DNA from 4 places in the Thioalkalicoccus limnaeus genome. Region 1 is predicted to be linked to each of the others. Evidence: predicted binding sites of a transcription regulator. Region 1 holds the regulator's gene; each other region holds the start of a gene.
The links. Region 1 encodes sigma-54, which starts transcription at its own class of promoters, with help from an activator protein. Its sites were predicted from a motif close to TGGCANGNTNCNTGCTT; they were not measured.
Positions count from the first base shown of each region.

Region 2: cowN (N(2)-fixation sustaining protein CowN) is a predicted target of sigma-54. The motif match lies at 2,090-2,106, and genes of this name have one in related genera.
Region 3: ABC977_RS05785 (flagellar basal body-associated FliL family protein) is a predicted target of sigma-54. The motif match lies at 2,435-2,451, and genes of this name have one in related genera.
Region 4: glnA (glutamate--ammonia ligase) is a predicted target of sigma-54. The motif match lies at 1,954-1,970, and genes of this name have one in related genera.

Region 1 covers NZ_JBDKXB010000012.1:5,188-10,115, reverse strand. The annotation lists gene lptC (LPS export ABC transporter periplasmic protein LptC) at 1-139, shown strand, start outside; gene lptA (lipopolysaccharide transport periplasmic protein LptA) at 136-651, shown strand; gene lptB (LPS export ABC transporter ATP-binding protein) at 648-1,373, shown strand; gene ABC977_RS10325 (RNA polymerase factor sigma-54) at 1,494-2,969, shown strand; gene hpf (ribosome hibernation-promoting factor, HPF/YfiA family) at 2,998-3,336, shown strand; gene ABC977_RS10315 (PTS sugar transporter subunit IIA) at 3,558-4,022, shown strand; gene rapZ (RNase adapter RapZ) at 4,072-4,928, shown strand, end outside.
Region 2 covers NZ_JBDKXB010000033.1:10,792-15,719, forward strand. The annotation lists gene rnt (ribonuclease T) at 1-547, opposite strand, end outside; gene ABC977_RS16170 (MlaA family lipoprotein) at 826-1,572, shown strand; gene cowN (N(2)-fixation sustaining protein CowN) at 1,635-1,925, opposite strand; gene ABC977_RS16180 (ABC1 kinase family protein) at 2,212-3,540, opposite strand; gene ABC977_RS16185 (pyruvate kinase) at 3,951-4,928, shown strand, end outside.
Region 3 covers NZ_JBDKXB010000005.1:46,358-51,285, reverse strand. The annotation lists gene ABC977_RS05800 (FliO/MopB family protein) at 1-329, opposite strand, end outside; partial or broken gene fliN (flagellar motor switch protein FliN) at 395-658, opposite strand; gene fliM (flagellar motor switch protein FliM) at 802-1,881, opposite strand; gene ABC977_RS05785 (flagellar basal body-associated FliL family protein) at 1,883-2,365, opposite strand; gene ABC977_RS05780 (flagellar hook-length control protein FliK) at 2,737-4,092, opposite strand; gene fliJ (flagellar export protein FliJ) at 4,097-4,543, opposite strand; gene fliI (flagellar protein export ATPase FliI) at 4,768-4,928, opposite strand, start outside.
Region 4 covers NZ_JBDKXB010000011.1:43,990-48,917, forward strand. The annotation lists gene ABC977_RS09980 (DUF4124 domain-containing protein) at 1-284, opposite strand, end outside; gene glnA (glutamate--ammonia ligase) at 450-1,856, opposite strand; gene ABC977_RS09990 (cation diffusion facilitator family transporter) at 2,203-3,363, opposite strand; gene glyQ (glycine--tRNA ligase subunit alpha) at 3,482-4,390, shown strand; gene glyS (glycine--tRNA ligase subunit beta) at 4,400-4,928, shown strand, end outside.

The DNA.
Region 1 (4,928 bases):
TGACCCGGTTCGACTCTACAGCGACCGTGATCAACTGACGTCGACCGGCGTCCGCCTCTGGTTCGGCGAGACACTCCGGATCGAATTTCCGAAGCGCACACAGGCCATCTTTCACATGGCCGATGAGGGGCGACCATGATTCAGCCCGGTCACGACCGCCGACACCTCGCTTGCGCGCTCTCGCTGCTGCTGGCGTCGTGGGTCGGATCCGCTGTGCCAAGCCCCGCTGGCGCCGACGACCCGATCCAGATCGAGGCCGACAGCGTGCAGTTCGACGACCAGCTCGCCCTCAGCCTCTACCAAGGCCAGGTCCTGGTCGAACAGGGTCGGCTGCGCATCGAGGCCGACCGAGTCGAAGTTCAGCATCGACCCGATCGCCGGCCGGAACGGATCACCGCTTGGGGGGACCCGGCGATCCTCGTCCAACGCGCCGAAGGCGACGCCCCGGAGCAGCGGGCCGAGGCGCGACAAATGACCTATGACGTCACCCGGGACGAGATCAGTTTGATCGACCGAGCCGTCCTCTACCAGGGTCAGGATCGCTTCAGCAGTGATCGGATCCTGTTCAATCGAGCAACCTCCCAGATCAAGGCCGGGACCAGCGCGAACGGGACGGAGCGCGTTCGCATCGAGATCACCCCCACACCATGACGACACTGCGGGCAACGAATCTCACCAAGCACTATCGCCATCGCCCGGTACTCCGAGGCGTCGATCTCGATGTCAACGACAGCGAAGTCGTGGGCCTCCTGGGGCCGAATGGCGCGGGCAAGACCACCTGTTTCTACCTGATCGTCGGCCTGATTGCGGCCAATACGGGCCGGATCACGCTCGACGGGCGGGATCTGACGCGGCTGCCGATGCACGCCCGCGCCCGCTGCGGCTTGAGTTACCTCGCGCAGGAACCCTCGGTCTTTCGCAAACTGAGCGTCGAGGAGAACCTGTTGGCGATCCTCGAGACACGCCGCGAGCTCGACCGCGCCGGACGGCGCACCCTCGGGACAGCCTTGCTCGAGGAACTCGGCATCGCCCATGTCGCTGGATCGCTGGCCCTGAGCCTGTCCGGCGGCGAACGCCGCCGCCTCGAGATCGCGCGTGCGCTGGCCGTCGAGCCACGGGTCATGTTACTCGACGAACCCTTCGCGGGGGTCGACCCGATCGCAGTCGGCGACATCAAGCAGATCGTGACCCATCTGCGCGAGCGCGGCATCGGCATCCTGATCACGGACCATAACGTGCGTGAGACGCTCGACATCTGCGACCGCGCTTACATCATCAACGACGGCCGGGTCATCGCCGAAGGGACACCCCAGGCCTTGCTCGAAAACGCCGAGGTCCGGGCCGTCTACCTCGGCGAGCACTTCACGCTATGACCCCGGGGCACTCGACACGAGCCGGGGCCGGCACCTCGAGTCATGCTACGATCAGGGTTGCATCGGCTAGAATGATCCAGATCGCATTGAATTGCGAACCATGTTACGGCAATCCGAGCAATGAAGCAGTCGATCCAACTTCGTCTCGGCCAGCATCTGGCCATGACCCCGCAGCTGCAGCATGCGATCAAGTTGCTGCAGTTGTCGACGTTGGATCTGCAGCGCGAGATCCAGGAGGTCCTGGAATCGAACCTGATGATCGAGGAGGGCGACGAGACCGAGGGTTCCCATGGCGCCGAGGAACAAGCAGGCGAACGCCCGGCGGAAGAGCGTGATGCCCTTCTCGAAACCCCGCCGCGGGATCTCGACCGCGAGGTCGATGGGCAACGCACCGACATCCCTGAGGACTTACCGGTCGACACCGAGTGGAGCGACCTTTACGACACCAGCTACCTGCCCGGCGCGACCCGCGACGAAGAGGGGCCGGATTGGCTCGCACAGCGCAGTCGCCCGCAAAGCCTGCACGACCACCTGATGTGGCAACTGAACCTGTCCCGCCTCGACCCGCTCGAGCAGGCGATCGCGACCGCCGTCATCGATGCGATCAATGACGACGGGTACTTGACGACCGATACCGCGGAGCTGAAGGCGACCCTCGGTGACCCCGACCTCGGGTTGGATGAGATCGAGGCCGTGATCCATCGCGTCCAGTCATTCGACCCTCCAGGCGTGGCCGCGCGCGACCTGCGCGAATGCCTCCTTCTGCAATTGCGACAACATCCGCAAGGGGATCCCGTGCGCGATGTCGCGCTCGCCATCTGCCGCGACCACTTCGCCACGCTGTCGCGACGCGATCTCGCCGGGATCCGCACCGCACTTGGCCTCGACGCCGACGAACTGGCACAGGCCATCACGATGATTCGTGCTCTGCAACCCCGCCCCGGGGCCTTGATCGCGGAAATCCAAACAGAGTACGTTATACCCGACGTCTTGGTGCGCAAACGCGACGGCGCCTGGTTGGTCGAGCTGAACCCGGACATCACGCCGCGGCTCAGGGTTAATGCGGACTATGCGAAGCTGATCCGCCGTGCCGATCAAAGTGCCGACAACCTGTGCTTGAAGAGCCACCTCCAAGAGGCACGCTGGTTCATCAAGAGCCTGGCGAGCCGCAATGAGACGGTGCTGCGCGTTGCCGCCAAGATCGTGGAGTTGCAAAGGGATTTTCTGGAACACGGAGAGGAGGCGATGAAGCCCATGGTCCTGCGCGACATCGCTGAGACCCTCGATCTGCACGAGTCGACGATTTCGCGCGTGACGACCCAGAAGTACATGCATACTCCACGAGGCACCTTCGAATTGAAGTTCTTCTTTTCCAGCCATGTGGGCACGGCTTCGGGAGGCGAATGTTCGTCGACCGCGATCCGCGCCCTGATCCGCAAGCTGGTCGCCGGTGAGCCGGCCAGCAAGCCCCTCAGCGACAGCCGGATCGCGACCGTGCTTGGGGATCAGGGCATCAATGTGGCCAGACGCACCGTGGCAAAGTACCGCGAGGCCTTGGGCATACCACCTTCGAACGAACGTAAACGTCTCACTTGAGAGGCGTTCAGAACACTAGGAGTACATCATGCAGATCAACCTGACGGGGCACCATGTCGACATCACCGAGGCACTCCGGGGCTATGTCGAGAACAAGTTCGAGCGTCTCGGGCGGCATTTCGACCACGTCATCAACATGCACGTCATCCTCAGCGTCGAGAAGCTCCGCCAACGCGCGGAGGCCACGATCTACGTCAATGGGGCCAACCTGTTCGCGGAGTCGGTCCATGAAGACATGTATGCCGCGATCGACGGGTTGATCGACAAGCTCGATCGCCAGGTCATTCGCCACAAGGAGAAGAAGAACAATCACCGCGGCGGCAACAGCCTCAAAGGATTAGACGAAGCCCCACCGACCGACGAGTAGGAAGCACCCCGGTCCGAGCGATAGGCAGACCAAACGCCCCGGACCGGGCGCCACTTCGTCCCGAGTGATTGGTCTCATGCGACTCGGTGCGATCGTCGCGACCGACGCGATGCTCACAGCGGCTGACGCCGTTGTGATGCAATACCCCACAATCACCGCGCTGGATGTGCGAAAATCTCCGCCCATTATCCTTGTCCAGTGCATTGGGATTCATGTGATCGATGTCTCCGTCTGAACTCATCGCCGAGCGCCGGATCGGCTGCCGTGTAGAGGTCACCAGCAAGAAGCGCTTGCTCGAGACCTTGAGCGAACTGTTGGCCAGCGCGAACCTGATCCTCACGCCGGAGATCGTCTTCGAACGCTTGATCGAACGAGAACGGCTCGGAAGCACCGGTCTCGGTCACGGTATCGCGCTGCCGCACGCACGCGTACCGGAGATCCGGGAACCGATCGGGGCCTTCGCCCAACTGGCGACGGGGATCGGATACGACGCCATCGACGAAACGCCAGTCGACCTGGCCTTCGCGCTACTGGTACCCGAGGCGGCCAATGAGATGCATCTGCAGCTTCTATCCCAGTTGGCCACGATGCTCAGCAATCCAGCTTTGCGGGTGAGCCTGCGCAACGCCGAGACAGCGGCCGAGGTACTCGGCCTCTTCAAGGACTGGGAACAGCGTACGACATAGTAGCTCACGGGACTCGGCCGGCGCCGCCGGAAGGGCCTGTCAAGGTACCATGAAACTGATCATCGTCAGCGGTCTGTCGGGCTCGGGCAAGAGCGTTGCGCTCCACACGCTGGAGGACCTCGGCTACTACTGCATCGACAACCTTCCGCTATTCCTGCTGACCGAGTTAGCCACCGTCATCGCGCAACTCGAGGACCCGGTCTACGATCAGACGGCCGTCGGCATCGACGCCCGCAACAAGCCCGAAAACCTCGCCACCCTCACACGTATCATCGACGAGGCGCGCGCGCTTGGGCTGGAGTGCCGTGTCGCCTTCCTCGACGCTCAGACGGACACCCTGATCACTCGCTTCAGCGAGACGCGACGCAAGCATCCACTGACCAACGCCGATCGCTCGCTGCGCGAGGCGATCGTGCTCGAACGGCAGTATCTGGAACCGATCCTCAGGGGCGCGACCTGGCATATCGACACCACGCACACGAATGTACACGAGCTGCGGGATCTGATTCGCGAGCAGGTGGCCGGAGAATCATCGCCCCGGACATCGATCCTCTTACAATCATTCGGTTACAAATACGGGGCACCTCACGACGTGGACTTCGTCTTCGACGTCCGCTGCCTGCCGAACCCCCATTGGGAGCCCGAACTGCGCCGCCTGACGGGGCTGAACCCGGCGGTCGCGGCCTTCCTTGACGGACACCCGGAGGTGACACGGATGCGCGACGACATCCTCGCCTTCTTCGACCGCTGGATCCCGGAATTCGAAACGGATGGGCGCAGCTATTTGACCATAGCGATCGGCTGCACCGGCGGGCAGCATCGGTCCGTCTACCTGGCCGAGGCCCTCCGTAATCACTTCGAGGCGGGCGGTCACAAGGTCATGGTCCGCCACCGGGAGCTGCCCTG
Region 2 (4,928 bases), on a different contig from region 1:
CATGGGCCAGGCTGTTGTCCCACCCGAGACCAGCGGCCAGCGCGGCCTTCGCCAGCACCGTCTGACCGTAGACGAGACCGGCGAGGCTGACCGTGTCGAACACACTGAACGAATGAAACGGGTTGCGCTTGAAGCCGGTTCGTTCGACCGCCGCCTTGATGAAGCTCAGGTCGAAGGCGGCATTGTGGCCGACGAGGATCGCCCGGTTGCAGCCGGCCTTCTTCACGGCTTTGCGGATCGGGACCAGGATCCGGTTCAGCGCGTCTCGCTCGGCGATCGCGTCGCGGAACGGGTGGTGCGGATCGATCCCGTTGAAGGCCAGCGCCCGCTGGTCGATCTCGGCGCCGAGAAAGGGCAGGACATGGCAAGCGATCGTCGGCGAAGGCGTGACCCGTCCTTCGCCGTCCATCCGCACGATCACGGCGGCGATCTCGAGCAGGGCATGGCGCTGCGGATCGAAACCGGCCGTCTCCACGTCGACGACCACGGGCAGAAACCCACGGAAGCGCCGGGCCATCAGGGGGCTGTCGTCGTCCTCGTTTTTCATCACGGGAGGATAAAGGTTGGCGCGGGTGGACGCCACCTCGACCGCGTTCGATCGGCACCCCGTACCATGGCGAGGCCTGTCGCTAAACACACCGTCTGACTCGCCTTTTCGCCCGCCTTCCGTATCGTGACGGCCGTCACCCAGCTGAGCTGTGCTCTTGCGACCGCTCGTTGACGATGAGCGAGTTTTCGGCGTCATCCGGTAGGTTTTTCTTCGGCAATCGCCTAACATCGCCGTCTTGACAGCATGGCTGGGCGATCAATCTATAAGGATCGAGCATGAAAGCGGGTGTCTCCATTGGCCTGTGCAGTCTGTTAACCTTGTTGGCCGCGTCCGGCTGCGCGACGATCCCGCCGGAGCTGCGGGACCCGCGTGATCCCTGGGAGCCCTTCAACCGGGGTGTCTATCGGTTCAATACCGACTTCGACAATGCCTTTTTGAAACCGATCGCGAAGGGATACCAGGCGGTGACCCCGGAGCCGGTCGATCGGGGCATTACCAATTTCTTCGCCAACATCGCCGATATCCGGTCGGCGGTCAACAACCTGCTCCAATTCAAGCTGACCCGTGCGAGCAGCGATGTCGGGCGCATCGCGGTGAACAGCACCGTTGGTCTCCTCGGCTTCATCGATGTCGCCAGCAACATCGGGATCCCGAGTTACAAGGAGGACTTCGGGCAGACGCTCGGCTATTGGGGCTACAGTTCCGGACCTTTCGTGATGCTGCCGCTGCTCGGTCCGAGCAGCGTCCGGGACACGATCGGGTTGGGCGGCGATATCGCCGTCGACCCATTCTTCAGTATTCGGGAACGCGAAGTGCTCTGGGGCGCCGTCGGGCTGCGCGTCGTCGACGCCCGCGCCGACCTGTTATCGGCCGAAGCGGTGTTCGACGAAGCCGCGGTCATGGATCCCTATGGCTTCCTGCGTGATGCCTATTTGCAGCGGCGTCGCTACCTCGTCCATGATGGCAACCCGCCGCCCGATGAGTTCGAGTTGGAGCTCGAATCCTGGGGCGAGGAAGAATAGCGCTGTTCGGGGGAATGGTGCCGAAGACCGGCCCCTGCGGTCTTCGTCCGTCGTCTAGATCATCAACAGCACTCGTGCTCGACGCGCTCGAGCAACCGCAGTGCTGTGTCGTTGGCCGTCTGCTCGAACAGTTCGCGCAGGCTGTTGACCTGGCTGCCGACGAAGTACAGCTCATCCTGGCCGCGGTGTTCGATCTCGGCTAGCTTCTTCCTGAAGTAGTCATGCCACGCAGACCTCTCGTCGAGGCGCCCGAGGCTGGCGTGAATCGCCGCGACGAGACGTCGCGCGCACTCGTCGCATTCGTTGCCCGCGAAGCTGACATAGCGGTCGATCTGTACGGCGGAACTCGGCACGGCTGGGATCCTTGGGATGGCGAATGGATGTCGTAGGAGCGACAAAGGCCCCTGGCTTGCAAGGACGGCGACAAACCGAAACCCCGTGCCGGGGATCGAGATCGGCGGAATTCCGGCACATATCGGTGCGGGCACGGGGCTTCGGTCGTTGCGCAAAGGCCCATAAGCAAAGGCCGCGCCATTCCCCCACCGCCAGGCCATGGTGGCGAGTCAGACCGGCGATAACCGTCGGCCTGAGTACGGCGCTGAGCCGTCGCCTATGACGGACGGGGCCGGTTCCCGTCGGTCAGTCTAGGAACTCGCTCATCAGGCCGCGCAGGTCGACGCGGGCGCGCAGGCGCCGGCACAGCATCAGGATGCCGACGAACTTACGATGCAGAAATAGCGTCGCTGGATCCGGGAGCCGCCGGAAGGCGTTCTCGTAGTAGAGATCACGGCCGCGAAGCAGAACGCGCTCGAACAGCGTCGAGGCGCCGAAGTCATAGGGGCCGTCGTGGCGTAGTATCTCGCCCGACAACCGGATCAATTCGAGCAGCGGTGCCACCTGCTCGGGTGAATCCTCGTGCCCGATATAGGCGAGTGCCACGGCCCCGTCGCGCAGGCCTTCGATATCGTCGGCGAGGCCGGCTCGCCCGATGCGCCGGTAGTGATCGACCAGCTCGGGTGAAATCCGCTGGACAGCGCCAAAATCGAGCAGGGCGATCCGCCCGGAGGCCGGATCGTACAGGAAGTTGCCGAAGTCCGGATCCGTCTGCATCAGGCCGAATTCGAAGAGTTCGCGCAACGCCAAGCGGCTCAGCAGCGTGGCGACGCGGTCCCGGTCGGCGCGCGTGTAATGCGGATCGGCCAGACGATCGACCGGAACGCCGTCGGCGAAGCTCATCGCCAGCACGCGCGAGGTCGAGAGCTCGGTATGAACCCGCGGCACCGCAAAATCCGGGTCGTCACCGATCAGCCGCCCGAAGGCCTCGAGCGAAGCGGCCTCGGCGGAATAGTCGGCCTCCTGGTGCAGTTGCCGGCGGGCCTCGTCGAGCAAGGGGCCGATATCCATACCGCGCGGAACGAAGCCGAGGGTCCGACTGATGGCCGCGAGGTTGTCGAGATCGCTGTCGATGCTGTCGCGCACCCCGGGGAACTGAATCTTCAGCGCGACCCCTTGCCCATCGTGAGTCTCCGCGCGATGGACCTGCCCGATCGAGGCCGCGGCGATCGGCGTGAACTCGAAGCGTTTGAAACGGTGGTTCCAGTCGCGACCCAGTTCGGCGTCGAGCACCCTGACGAGTTGGCTCATCGGCATGGGCTCGGCACGGTCCCGAAGCGTCGCCATGATCTCGGCGGCTTCCGGCGTGAACACATCGGAGCCATCCATCGACATCAGTTGTCCGACCTTCATCGCGGCGCCGCGCATCCGCGCCAGACGGTCCGTGAAGCGACGGGTCGCTCGAGGGTTCAAGCGGATGCGGCTGGGCTCGTCGCCTCGGGCGCGGGCGAGTTCGATCAGACCACGCATCCCGACGCCGCTGGCCAGGTCGCTGGTCGCAAGCCCCAAGTGCCAGAGCCGGTGCAACCGCGTGCTCGGAACGGCTCGCCCAGTGCTCGTCGATATGTGATTCATGTCGAGGGCTCCTCGCGCCCTGTTCGATACCGGATCGGTCATTCGCGCAAACTGGATGCCGAAGCCTTCGGCTACAACCCTGACGAGGCTAGGTGAAGCCGCGTGTGGCGCGAAGGCTCGAGCGATCCGGCTGCGACAGGACCGGGCGCGAGGAACGTGACAGCGCGGCCCACGCGGTTCAGGGCGTAGCGGGAGCGACCCTTGTCGCGGGACGGTAACAATCCTGCCTTATGCTGTCGATCTTGCGCGATCGAACGTGCGCGTCGGCGCGAGATGTCTCGCCGTCGAATCGGCCAGGGGGCAGCGAAGAGGTGTCGGGACAGGACCATGCGAACACGGCTACAGCCATCGATGACGGGTTCGCCAGCAGCAGCGGCTTCAAGGCCTCGCCGTCGAAGCACGACGTTTTCATGAGTAATACCGCGGCACCACGTCAACTCGACCGACTGTTGGCGCAACTCACGCGACTGCGTGACGAGGCCTTGCGCATCGAACAGGCTTACGCTGGCGAGCTGGCGGTGATCGAGCCGAGCCACCGTCGCAGCGCCAACAACTTCCTCCACTATCTTGGCGTCCGTCAACAGGATATCCGCGGCTTGCAACAGGATCTCGCGTCCTTGGGACTGTCGTCTCTGGGGGTCCTCGAGCCTCATGTGATGGCGAGTCTCAACGCCGTCATCGGCCAGTTGGAGCGGCTGAGCGGCGTTTCGGCCGATGGGGTCGAGGAGGTACCGGAGGCGGCCGTCGATTTCCGGAACGGTCCTTTATTGCTGCGCGATCACACGCGCGCGCTGCTGGGGCCCGAGCCGGGGCCGCGGTTCGTGAGGATCATGGTGACCATGCCCAGCGAGGCGGCGGCCGATGGCCGACTGCTCCAGGACCTGTTACGGGCCGGCATGGATGTGATGCGGATCAACTGTGCCCACGACGGGCCACGGGAGTGGGCGGCGATGGTCGCAAACCTGCGCGAAGCCGAGCGGGTCGTGGGTCGCAGTTGCCGGGTTCAGGCCGATCTGGCTGGCCCTAAGCTGCGCACCGGCCGCATCGCATCGAGCGGTCGTGTCGTGCGGATCGCCCCGCGGCGCGACCATTTCGGCCGGGTGTCGGCCCCGGCCCGGGTCGCGCTTCTGCCGGCGACGGCCGACGTGCCGCCGCCGGGCGTCGAGAGGATATTGCGGCTCGAGGGGGATGTCGTCGGTCGCTGTGCCGAAGGCGATCGGCTGCACTTCACCGATACCCGGGGGCAGACGCACAAGATGAGCGTCGTCGCGGCCGCGGAAGGCTGGCTCATCGCCGAACTCGATCGGACCGCCTATGTCGAGGAGGAGACCCCGGTGACGGCCACGCGGAACGGGCTTCCGATCGCCGAGGGGCGGGTCGTCGATGTG
Region 3 (4,928 bases), on a different contig from region 1:
GCCTGCTCGTCGTCATCGAACACCAGCAGCGTCCGCAACCCACCCGGCGAGGCCCCGACCAACAGCCGTTTGCCCCCCGCCTCCACCAGCAGGATCCGCTCACGAACGCCGATGCTCAACACCCCCAGCACCCGGGGGTTCAGTGCACCGCCGGCCTGGAGTCCTTGGAGTCGGCGCACGACCCAAGCCAGAACCAAAAGGATAGCCACGACCAACATCAACACGAGCGTGACTTGACCCATCATCTCGACGGCGGGGAGCGGCTGCACCGACCCGGTCCCGGCATCCGAGCCGACCGCCCAGGCTGGCATGGTGGCGGGGTAGGCCAAAACGGCGCCCCACCTCCGCGGAAAGCGGCTCAGATGTGACCAGATTCGCATTCCAGGTCCGTCCATCAGCCAGTGCTGAGCCGCTTGACCCGCTCGCGCATGCTCACCACGTCGGTCAAGCGGATTCCAAAGCGGTCATTCACGACGACAACCTCGCCTTCGGCGATCAAGGTTCCGTTGACCAGCACATCCATTGGCATACCGGCATCCCGATCCAATTCCAGAACCGAGCCATGACTGAGTTTGAGCAGGTCGCGGATCGTCATCCGCCGGCGCCCTACCTCCATCGACACCGTCACTGGGATATCCAGAACGACGTCCAGGTTCGCACCGGGCGATGCCGCCTTGGCTCCGAGCGCGGTGGTGTCGACCTTTGGCGCGGGGTTGTCATCGGAAAGACGCGCGTCGGCATCGGGGCGATCTGATGTGTCGATCGAGTGCATCTCGGGTCTCCAGGATGGTGAGTGCAGATTCAGGCGCAGGCGGCGAAGCCGCCCTGGTTCTTGTCCGTCGCAAGCCAGGCCGTCGGGGTGGCCTGCTGAGAGCTCGCGGCCGACGCTGATCTTTTCGGTTCAGCCTCTTGGTGGAGGACCTGGGTGATGGTCACCACATTGCGTCCCCGAGCCGCTCCCAGTTCCCCGGTGAACACCGTCGTGCCCTCCAAATCAACCGGCAGCCGCTCGGGGATCTCGACCGGGATCACATCGCCAGGCTTCATGGTCAGGATCCGTCGCACTGGCATCACAGTCTCCACCAGGGTGCCGCGCAGCTCGAGTGGCACATTCAACAGATTCTCGACCAGGTTTTCCCGCCAACGGCGTTCCTGATCCGAGTGTTCGCCCGAAAGACTATTGTCGAGCTGGGCCCTGAGGGGCTCGACCATCGAATGGGGGATCGCGAAACTCAGCTCCTCCTTGACCTCACCCAGTCGAATGCCGAATCGTGCCGCGATCACACGGTCACCCGGGCTCGCCACATTGGCGAACAAGGGGTTCGTCTCCCAACCCACATGTTCGATCGCAATCCGATAGATCGGTGACCAAGCCTCCTCGAGTTCCTTGGCAATGCGATCGACAATGATCCGGGTTACCCGGAGCTCGGCCGACGTGATTTCGCGCGACTGCGCGATGTGTTGCGCCTCGGTCCGTCCGCCGAAATAACTATCGACGAAGAGATAAACCAGATTCGACGGCAACACGAACAGGCCGGTACCCAACAGCGGCCGAACCTTGACCAGATGCATCCCGCAATGTCTTGGGAGCTTGGCGAGCCAGTCGGAGTAGCGCAGAGTCTCGACACGCGACAATTGCACCGCGGTGCCACGCCGCAACACGCCTGTCAAAGTCGCGCGGAGCCGGCGCGAGAACTTCTCGTAGACGATCTCCAGCGCCGGCATCGAGCTGCGCAAGATGTGCTCCTGCACCGAGAAATCGTAGGGCACAACGTTGCCCTGGGGGTATTGATGCGGCTCGTCATCGGAGAGCCCTCCCCAATCGACCTCGTTGAGCAGGGCATCGAGCTCGTCGGGGGTCAGCAGGTCGCTATTCATCATGTCACTGCATCAGGAAACTGGTGAAGTACACATCGACAACCCCAGACTTTCCGGTCAAGCCGGAAAGGGTGTCACGGATCTCGTCGCGAATCTGCGCGCGCAATTGCTCCTTTCCTTTCGGGGTCTGGAGTTCCTCGGCCGACTGACGACTCAGAACCATCACGATACTGTTGCGTATGACCGGGCCATGGCGTTTGATCGCATCTTCGGCGCTCTTTCCGTCGACGGCCACCTCGATGCTGACCTGGAGGAATTGCGCAACCGACGGGTTGGCGAAGGTCGCGACAAAGGCCGGATCGAGCGGGACATAGGCGGAGGCCGCCCGAACCGCGACGGCGTCGGAGGCTTCGATGTCAGACTCGGTGCCCGTTAGCTCGGGGGACGGCGTTAGACCAGGGAGACTGCCGGTGGCGAACAAGGTCCCCACTACGCTACCGACAACGAGCAGCGTCCCCAGCACACTCAGAATGACGATCTTCTTCATAACACCCTTGACCTGTTTGGGCTGCGTGGCCACTGACGGGAATCATCCCCCGTGCCGCCACCCTGAAGAAAGCAATCTTTGGGCCATCGCTTTAACTTGCGACATAACAGAGGATTAGGGCCGTGCGATGAATGAACGCCAAGGTTTTGGCCCGCGACAGATTGGACTGGCGACGATTCCTTGACGGGTCAAGCCACCCGGGTAACCGAAGCCTTTGGCCCCGGGAGATCAACGGGATGTCGTGCGCCAGAGGGGCGCTGTGCAGAGGGATGGCGCCATAGCTCGGACCGGACCGCACCGAACCGGGAACAGGCGCAGCAGCGGCCATCGCGGGAACAAGCGATGGCTCGTAACCGAAACGGGCCCAGCGATTAAGCGAAGGTGTCGATCAGGCCGTCGGTCGGCGTCAGCGACCGAGACGCCGGGCGTTGGCCATGATCGCGGCCCTCCGGCATCGATTCGTCCGACGGCGCGCGCTCCCGCTCCCCGTCAGCGCGACCTTCCGCCTGCCGTTCGGTCACATCCAGACTTTCGAGCGACAGCCCGGCCTCATTGAACATCTCTCGCAGGCGCGGCAGGGCCTCGACCACCGCTTCGCGGACCTGCGCGCTCTGGACGATGACACTGACGCTGGTCTTGGCCTTCTCCTGCTTGATGTGGATCTCCAAGCGACCAAGTTCCGGGGGATTAAGGCGCAGCTCGGCGATGGTCTCGCGCCGACCGACAAGCCACTTGAGGCGCGTGCCGAATTCATCGCCCCATCCCTGGGCCGCAACGGGCTGCGTCAACGCACTCAGCGGGGCCGGCGTTGGGCCTGTGGTAAGCGGCCGCGACGGCACATCCAGGGATGCCATTCCCGTCATCGCCAAACCCTCGGGGCGTCCGGTTTCGATCCCGACCTGAGCCGCAACGCGACCCGCCTGAAGCATCGACGACGAGACGTCCGCCATCCGCAAAGCCGCCGCGCCTTCCGTCTCCGGCACGTTCGTGGCGACCTGGCCGCGCCCGCCCATCGCATCCTCGGCCGCGTTAGCCATCGTCACTCGATCCGAAGGCCTCGCCCCCGCCGGATCGGCTTCAGGCCGCTCTGCCCTCGCCACCCGTTCGCCAAACCGCACCGCTTCCGCACGCCCAGTCGAAACCTGGCGCTCTGCCTCCGCGCGCCCGTCGACCACCTTGCGTTCTAGCTCCGCGCACGCCTCCGCTACCTCGTGCTCCGCCTCCGTCCGCCCATCGGTCACCCTGCGCTCCCGCTCTGCGCGCCCCTCCAGATCTCCGCGATCCGCATCCAACGACGTTTGGCGCAAAAACACCGCGTAACGCTGCTCGCTGAACGAGGGTCTATCGACCTCAGGCGTGTCCATCGGCATAGGTCCCGCGAGGGATGCAGGATGCACGACGCTGGGCTCGCGCCCGCCATTGAGGGTCAACGTCTGATCGCCCATGAACGACGGTTCGCCTCCGTGCGAAAGCGAGTCATGGCGTGGACCGAGTGCGTGTGCCAGCGCGCGCAGGTCAGGCTTGGCCGAATGACCCGGCTCTTCGCTGTAGGAGGCGCTGCCCTCGGTCCCGCCGTCGCCGGGTGGGAGAGACTCCTCGGCCCCCTGCTGCCGCATCAGATCGGCGAAAGGGCCCTGGCCTTGTTCCGAAGCCGCCGACCGATCGGCATGCGCTTTTTCTTGGGGCGCGAATCGCTCGGCAAGGGCGACCAGCATCGCGTTCATCATGGGGTCAGCTCTCGTCGCTGCGCGGGAGATTGGCGTAACGGCTCGACAAATCGTCCTGGATCCTTTGGCCTTGGCGCTCCTGCGCGCGACGTTCCGCGGTGCCCAGTCGATCGATCACCTTGTCCAGAATGGCGACCTCGCGTTGACTTTCCTGCCAGCGACAGAAGGATTGCTCAAGGGCAATTCGCTGTTGATCGATACGCTCGCGGTGTTCCACAATAGCGGTGTTGAGCCGCGACATGAAGCGCCAATAGTCCCGCAAGTTCGCGCCGGTCTGCTCGGCGGTCACTGGCGTATGACCCGTGTACTCGTCACGGTACACGATGAGCTGGTTGAGCTGGCCGTCGGTCTCCTCGAGGACCCGACGGCGATCGGCGAGCGCCCGCGCCGCGTCCTGCCCCCGGTCCTCGGCGAACTGTTTCAGGTGCTCGATGCGTTGTTTACGACTCATATCTTTCCCGTCCATCGCCCGAAGATGTTACAGGTCGGCACAGGCCGTTAGCTCCCCGGCCGTCCAGGCAACTCCCGCAGAACCCCGCACCAGGCTTGCGCGGCTGTCTCCGTTGAATCACAACAGATTCGGTGTCGGTGCGGCTTCAGCCGCACGACGGCCACGGCCCTGGCCGTCTAGCCGAATTGCGTTGCGGCTGAAGCCGCACCTGCACCGCGCATCAGTCAACCCAAATGGGGTTTTATCTCGCGGGAGTTGCCTTCCGCCTCCGAGGGCTTCATCAGCTCGATCAGCTGTCCGACGCTAGCCCCGAGATCGACCCGCTCATGGATCCCTTGTCGCAGGAATCGAGCGATCTGCGGATGCCGTTCAACGGCCTCGTCCA
Region 4 (4,928 bases), on a different contig from region 1:
ATCGCGACCGGATCCTCATTGTGCGGAACGATGTCGCCATCCGCCGGCTCGAGGATCTCGAAGGCCTCGAACGGGCCCGGATCGCCGGTCGGTTCGTCTGGGGCCACCGTATCAAAGGGGCGCGCCGCAGGCGGCGGCCCGCTGCCGCGACTCTCCACCAAAACGGAACCTGGCACGGCCCGATCGGAGAAGGTGACCCGACCCTGTTCATCGACATGGCGATAGACGTCGGCGGCGAGCGGTGACGCCAGGATGGCCAGAAGTGAAACGATCAGGTAGCCCATGGCACGAGAGGATAGTGCAGGTTGGGGTCAGGAGCCAACCGTTTCGGGGCGATCGGGCATCGTCAGGTATGGAGCCGGAACCCGCTGGTGTGTCCCGGCTCCCCGTCCCGTGCCCGGCGCGGCACGCACTGCACCGCGCCGAACGCTGAATCGATCAGCGCATCGTCAGAGACTGTAATAGAGGTCGAACTCGATCGGATGGGTCGTCATCCGCAGCTGCGTGACCTCTTGCATCTTCAGCGCGATATATCCGTCGATCAGGTCGTCCGTGAAGACTCCGCCGCTGGTCAGGAATTCACGGTCCTTATCGAGCGCGCCGAGCGCCTGATCGAGCGAGAAGCAAACCGTGGGAATGGACTTTTCCTCTTCCGGCGGCAAGTCGTAAAGATCCTTGTCCATCGGATCACCCGGATGGATCTTGTTCAGGATCCCGTCGATGCCCGCGAGCATCATCGCTGCGAACGACAGATAGGGGTTGCCCATCGAATCGGGGAAACGGACCTCGATGCGGCGCGCCTTGGGACTCGGGACATGCGGGATGCGGATCGACGCCGAACGGTTTCGCGCCGAGTAGGCCAGCATGACCGGCGCTTCGAAGCCGGGGACGAGGCGTTTGTAGGAGTTGGTCGAGGCGTTGGTGAAGGCATTCAACGCACGGGCGTGCTTTATGATCCCACCGATGTAGTAGAGCGCGGTCTCCGACAAGCCGCCGTATTTGTCACCCGCGAACAGATTCTTTCCGTCCTTCGCGAGGGATTGGTGCACGTGCATCCCGTTGCCGTTATCACCGACCAGCGGCTTGGGCATGAAGGTCGCTGTCTTACCGTAGGCATGCGCGACATTGTGGACGCAATACTTGAGAATCTGATTCATGTCCGCCCGGTGGACCAGGGTCGCGAAGCGCGTTCCGATCTCGCACTGGCCGGCGGTTGCCACCTCGTGGTGATGCACCTCGACGGGCACCCCCATCTCTTCGAGCGCAAGGCACATGGCTGCGCGTAGATCATTCAGCGAATCGACTGGCGGCACGGGGAAATAGCCACCCTTGACATTCGGCCGGTGCCCCATGTTGCCGTCTTCGAAGACCTTCGCGGAATTCCAATCGGCCTCCTGGGAATCGATCTTGTAGAAGCAGCCACTGATGTCGGCACCCCAGCGGACATCGTCGAGCACGAAGAACTCGGGCTCGGGTCCGAAAAAGGCGGAATCGGCGATACCGGTGGACTTCAGGAAGGCCTCCGCACGCTTGGCCAGCGAGCGCGGATCCCGTTCGTAGCCTTGCATCGTCGAAGGTTCCAGGATGTCGCAACGCAGGATCAGGGTCGCTTCATCCGAAAAAGGGTCGAGAACGGCCGTCTCAGCCTCGGGCATCAACACCATGTCGGACTCCTGGATGCCCTTCCACCCGGCGATCGACGAGCCGTCGAACATCTTGCCTTCCTTGAAGAAGTCGTCATCGATCTGACTGCTGGGCAGGGATACGTGCTGCTCCTTGCCGCGGGTATCGGTAAACCGCAGATCAACGAATTTGACTTCCTTTTCCTTGATCATCTTTATGACGTTTCCAGACATCGAGGTCACTCCAAATTGGGTCGTGTTGGGAAAGAGCCGCTGTGCACAGCCGGGATCGGTCCTTTACCGCAAAACGGCATGGACGATGCGGCCAATTATGCATGAAAAATGCCAGTATGAACCGAGACTGGCTGGCCTATCGATCAGCGCCGGGTTCAATGCAAGACGAGACATCGTCAAGGCTGCTTCGGCGAGCCTGCGCGCTGAACCGCTACGCTTGGGGATATGGGATCACGTCAGCGCCGGCTTGGAAAGGGCTCGGGTACGCGGCACGACGACCTTGATTGGCCGCGGGCTCGCCGAGATCCGTCACTAAAGTGGTGCAAGGCGTCGAGGAAACGCCCCATTAGTGTGCGTCACCTCCAAAGTAGATCGTGACGCGCTCGAAAACCGGTTCGCTGATCAGCGCCCGTGACAAGTCGTCGGCGAGTCGCTGCGCATCGGTTTCACGCCCGCTGTAGGCGCTCAGCGGAAAGTAGACCTCGACCTGTATCCGTCCGTCGAGGTAATGCAGGACGATGCGTTGGCGGCTCGCCGCAGCGGGGATCGAGGCCCAGCGTCGGGCGAGATGATCCAAGGCTTCCGCGCGTGGGGGCAATCCGACCGAGCGTGATCCATCCTCGTCATCTTCCGGGTCGATGTGGACTGTGACATCGATGATCTCGTCGATCCGCGCCTTCAAACGGTCCTCGACGATCTGGCTGATCATATGGCCCTCGGAGACACTGAGGCGCGGATCGACGAGGACGTGGACATCCGCTGCCGCTTGGCCGCCGAGTTTGCGCGTGCGCAACATATGCACGTCGCGGACGCCTGGCACGGCCCGGATCGTATCCTGCACCTTCGCCAACCGCTCGCGGCTCAGGCCCGTGTCGACGAGCTCGCGAATCGCCTCCCAAACGAGGTCCCACGCGATCTTCGCGATCATCAAGGCTACCAGGATCGCAGAGACCGCATCGAGGTAGTTCAGGCCGGCGATCGAGCCAGCGACGCCGACCAGGACCACGACCGACGAAATCGCGTCGGTTCGATGGTGCCAGGCGTTTGCGCGCAACATCGTCGAGCCGACTTTTTCTCCCGCCTTCAGCGTATACCAATACAGGGCTTCTTTGATTAGGATCGACAGTGCGGCAGCCCACAATGCGATGACGCCTGGGATCAACAGCGTGTCCGGTTCGAACAGGCGTCGAACCGCATCGTAGGTGATGCTGATCGCGACCACGGCCAATGCAATGCCCAAGACCAGCGTGACGACGGTCTCGTAACGCGCATGGCCGTACGGGTGTTCGAGATCGGGGGCACGGGTCGCCTTGCGACCGACGAACCAGACGACGAAATCAGAGAGCAGGTCCGACAGGGAATGGATCCCGTCGACGATCAGCGCATAGGACTGACCCACGATCCCTGCGCCGATCTTGAAGATCCCCAGAAAGAGGTTCGCTACGCCGGCAACGACCGAAGTCCGAGTGATCGCCCGATAGCGTCGCTCACGCGTTGCCGCATCCATTGGATTACCCCACAAACGATTAGATCATCGAGACAGACGCTGGACGTGGCCAGCGTCGAATCCTTGCCGATATACTAGCTGTTTTATTCAAGACCATTACTAACCCCGGGAGCCGGCATTGAATTGTGATTCGCTGGACCTTGAAACCTTTCAAGGGCTGATCTTTACGCTCGAACGATTCTGGGCACGTCACGGTTGCGTGATCCTTCAGCCTTTGGACATGGAGGTCGGGGCCGGGACTTTCCATCCAGCTACCTTCCTCCGGTCGATCGGCCCAGAGCCGTGGCGAAGTGCCTATGTGCAGCCGTCGCGACGGCCAACCGATGGTCGTTATGGAGAAAACCCCAATCGTTTGCAACACTATTATCAATTTCAGGTTGTTCTAAAGCCATCACCGATCGATATCCAGGAGCTCTACCTGGCTTCGTTGAAGGCGATCGGAATCGATCCGTTGGTCCATGACATTCGCTTCGTCGAAGATAATTGGGAATCGCCGACCTTGGGCGCCTGGGGCCTCGGCTGGGAGGTGTGGCTCAATGGCATGGAGGTGACCCAGTTTACCTATTTCCAACAGGTCGGAGGACTGGATTGCCGGCCTGTGACCGGCGAGATCACCTATGGTCTGGAACGCCTAGCCATGTACCTGCAGGCCGTCGAGAGCGTCTTTGATCTGGTGTGGTCACGGACACCATTCGGCGCGGTCACCTACGGCGACGTCTATCATCAGAACGAAGTCGAACAGTCGGCTTTCAATTTTGAACACGCGGACACCCGGTCGCTGTTCGAGCAGTTTGACACCTGTGAACGCATCGCGCAGCACCTGGTGGGACTCGGTCTCCCGCTGCCGGGCTACGAGCAGGTGTTGAAGGCTTCCCATACCTTCAACCTGCTCGATGCGCGGCGTGCTATCGGCGTGACCGAACGGCAACGCTACATTCTCCGGGTGAGAGCGTTGGCGCGGGCGGTTGCGCAGGCCTATTACGAGCGCCGCGAAGCCCTTGGATTCCCATTATTGAACCGCCGTTAGAGGTCATTTGTGCAAGAAGTCGAAGATCTACTGATCGAGATCGGGACCGAGGAGCTACCCCCGACCTCGTTGAACGCCTTGTCGTCCGCGTTCCAAGACAACATCGAGCGCGGTCTCGCGGAATTGGATCTAGGCCACGGGGCGATCGAGTCGTTCGCCACCCCGCGTCGCTTGGCCTGTCTGGTGCGACAGATCGAATCGGAGCAACCGGACCGGCAGATCGTCCGGCGCGGGCCCGCGTTGGCTGCGGCGTACGGCGGTGATGGACAACCGACCAAAGCGGCTCTGGGCTTTGCGCGCTCGTGCGGCGTGGCGGTCGATGAACTCGAAACGGAGGACACGGAGAAGGGCAAGGTACTGGTCGCGCGGCGCGTCGAATCGGGCCAGTCGACCACGGAACTGGTCCCTGCGATCCTTCGGCACGCCCTCGCGGGGCTTCCGATCGCGAAGCGGATGCGCTGGGGTGATCTCGACGATGAATTCGTTCGGCCGGTCCACTGGATCTGTGCACTCCTGGGTTCGCGACAGATCGAGGGTC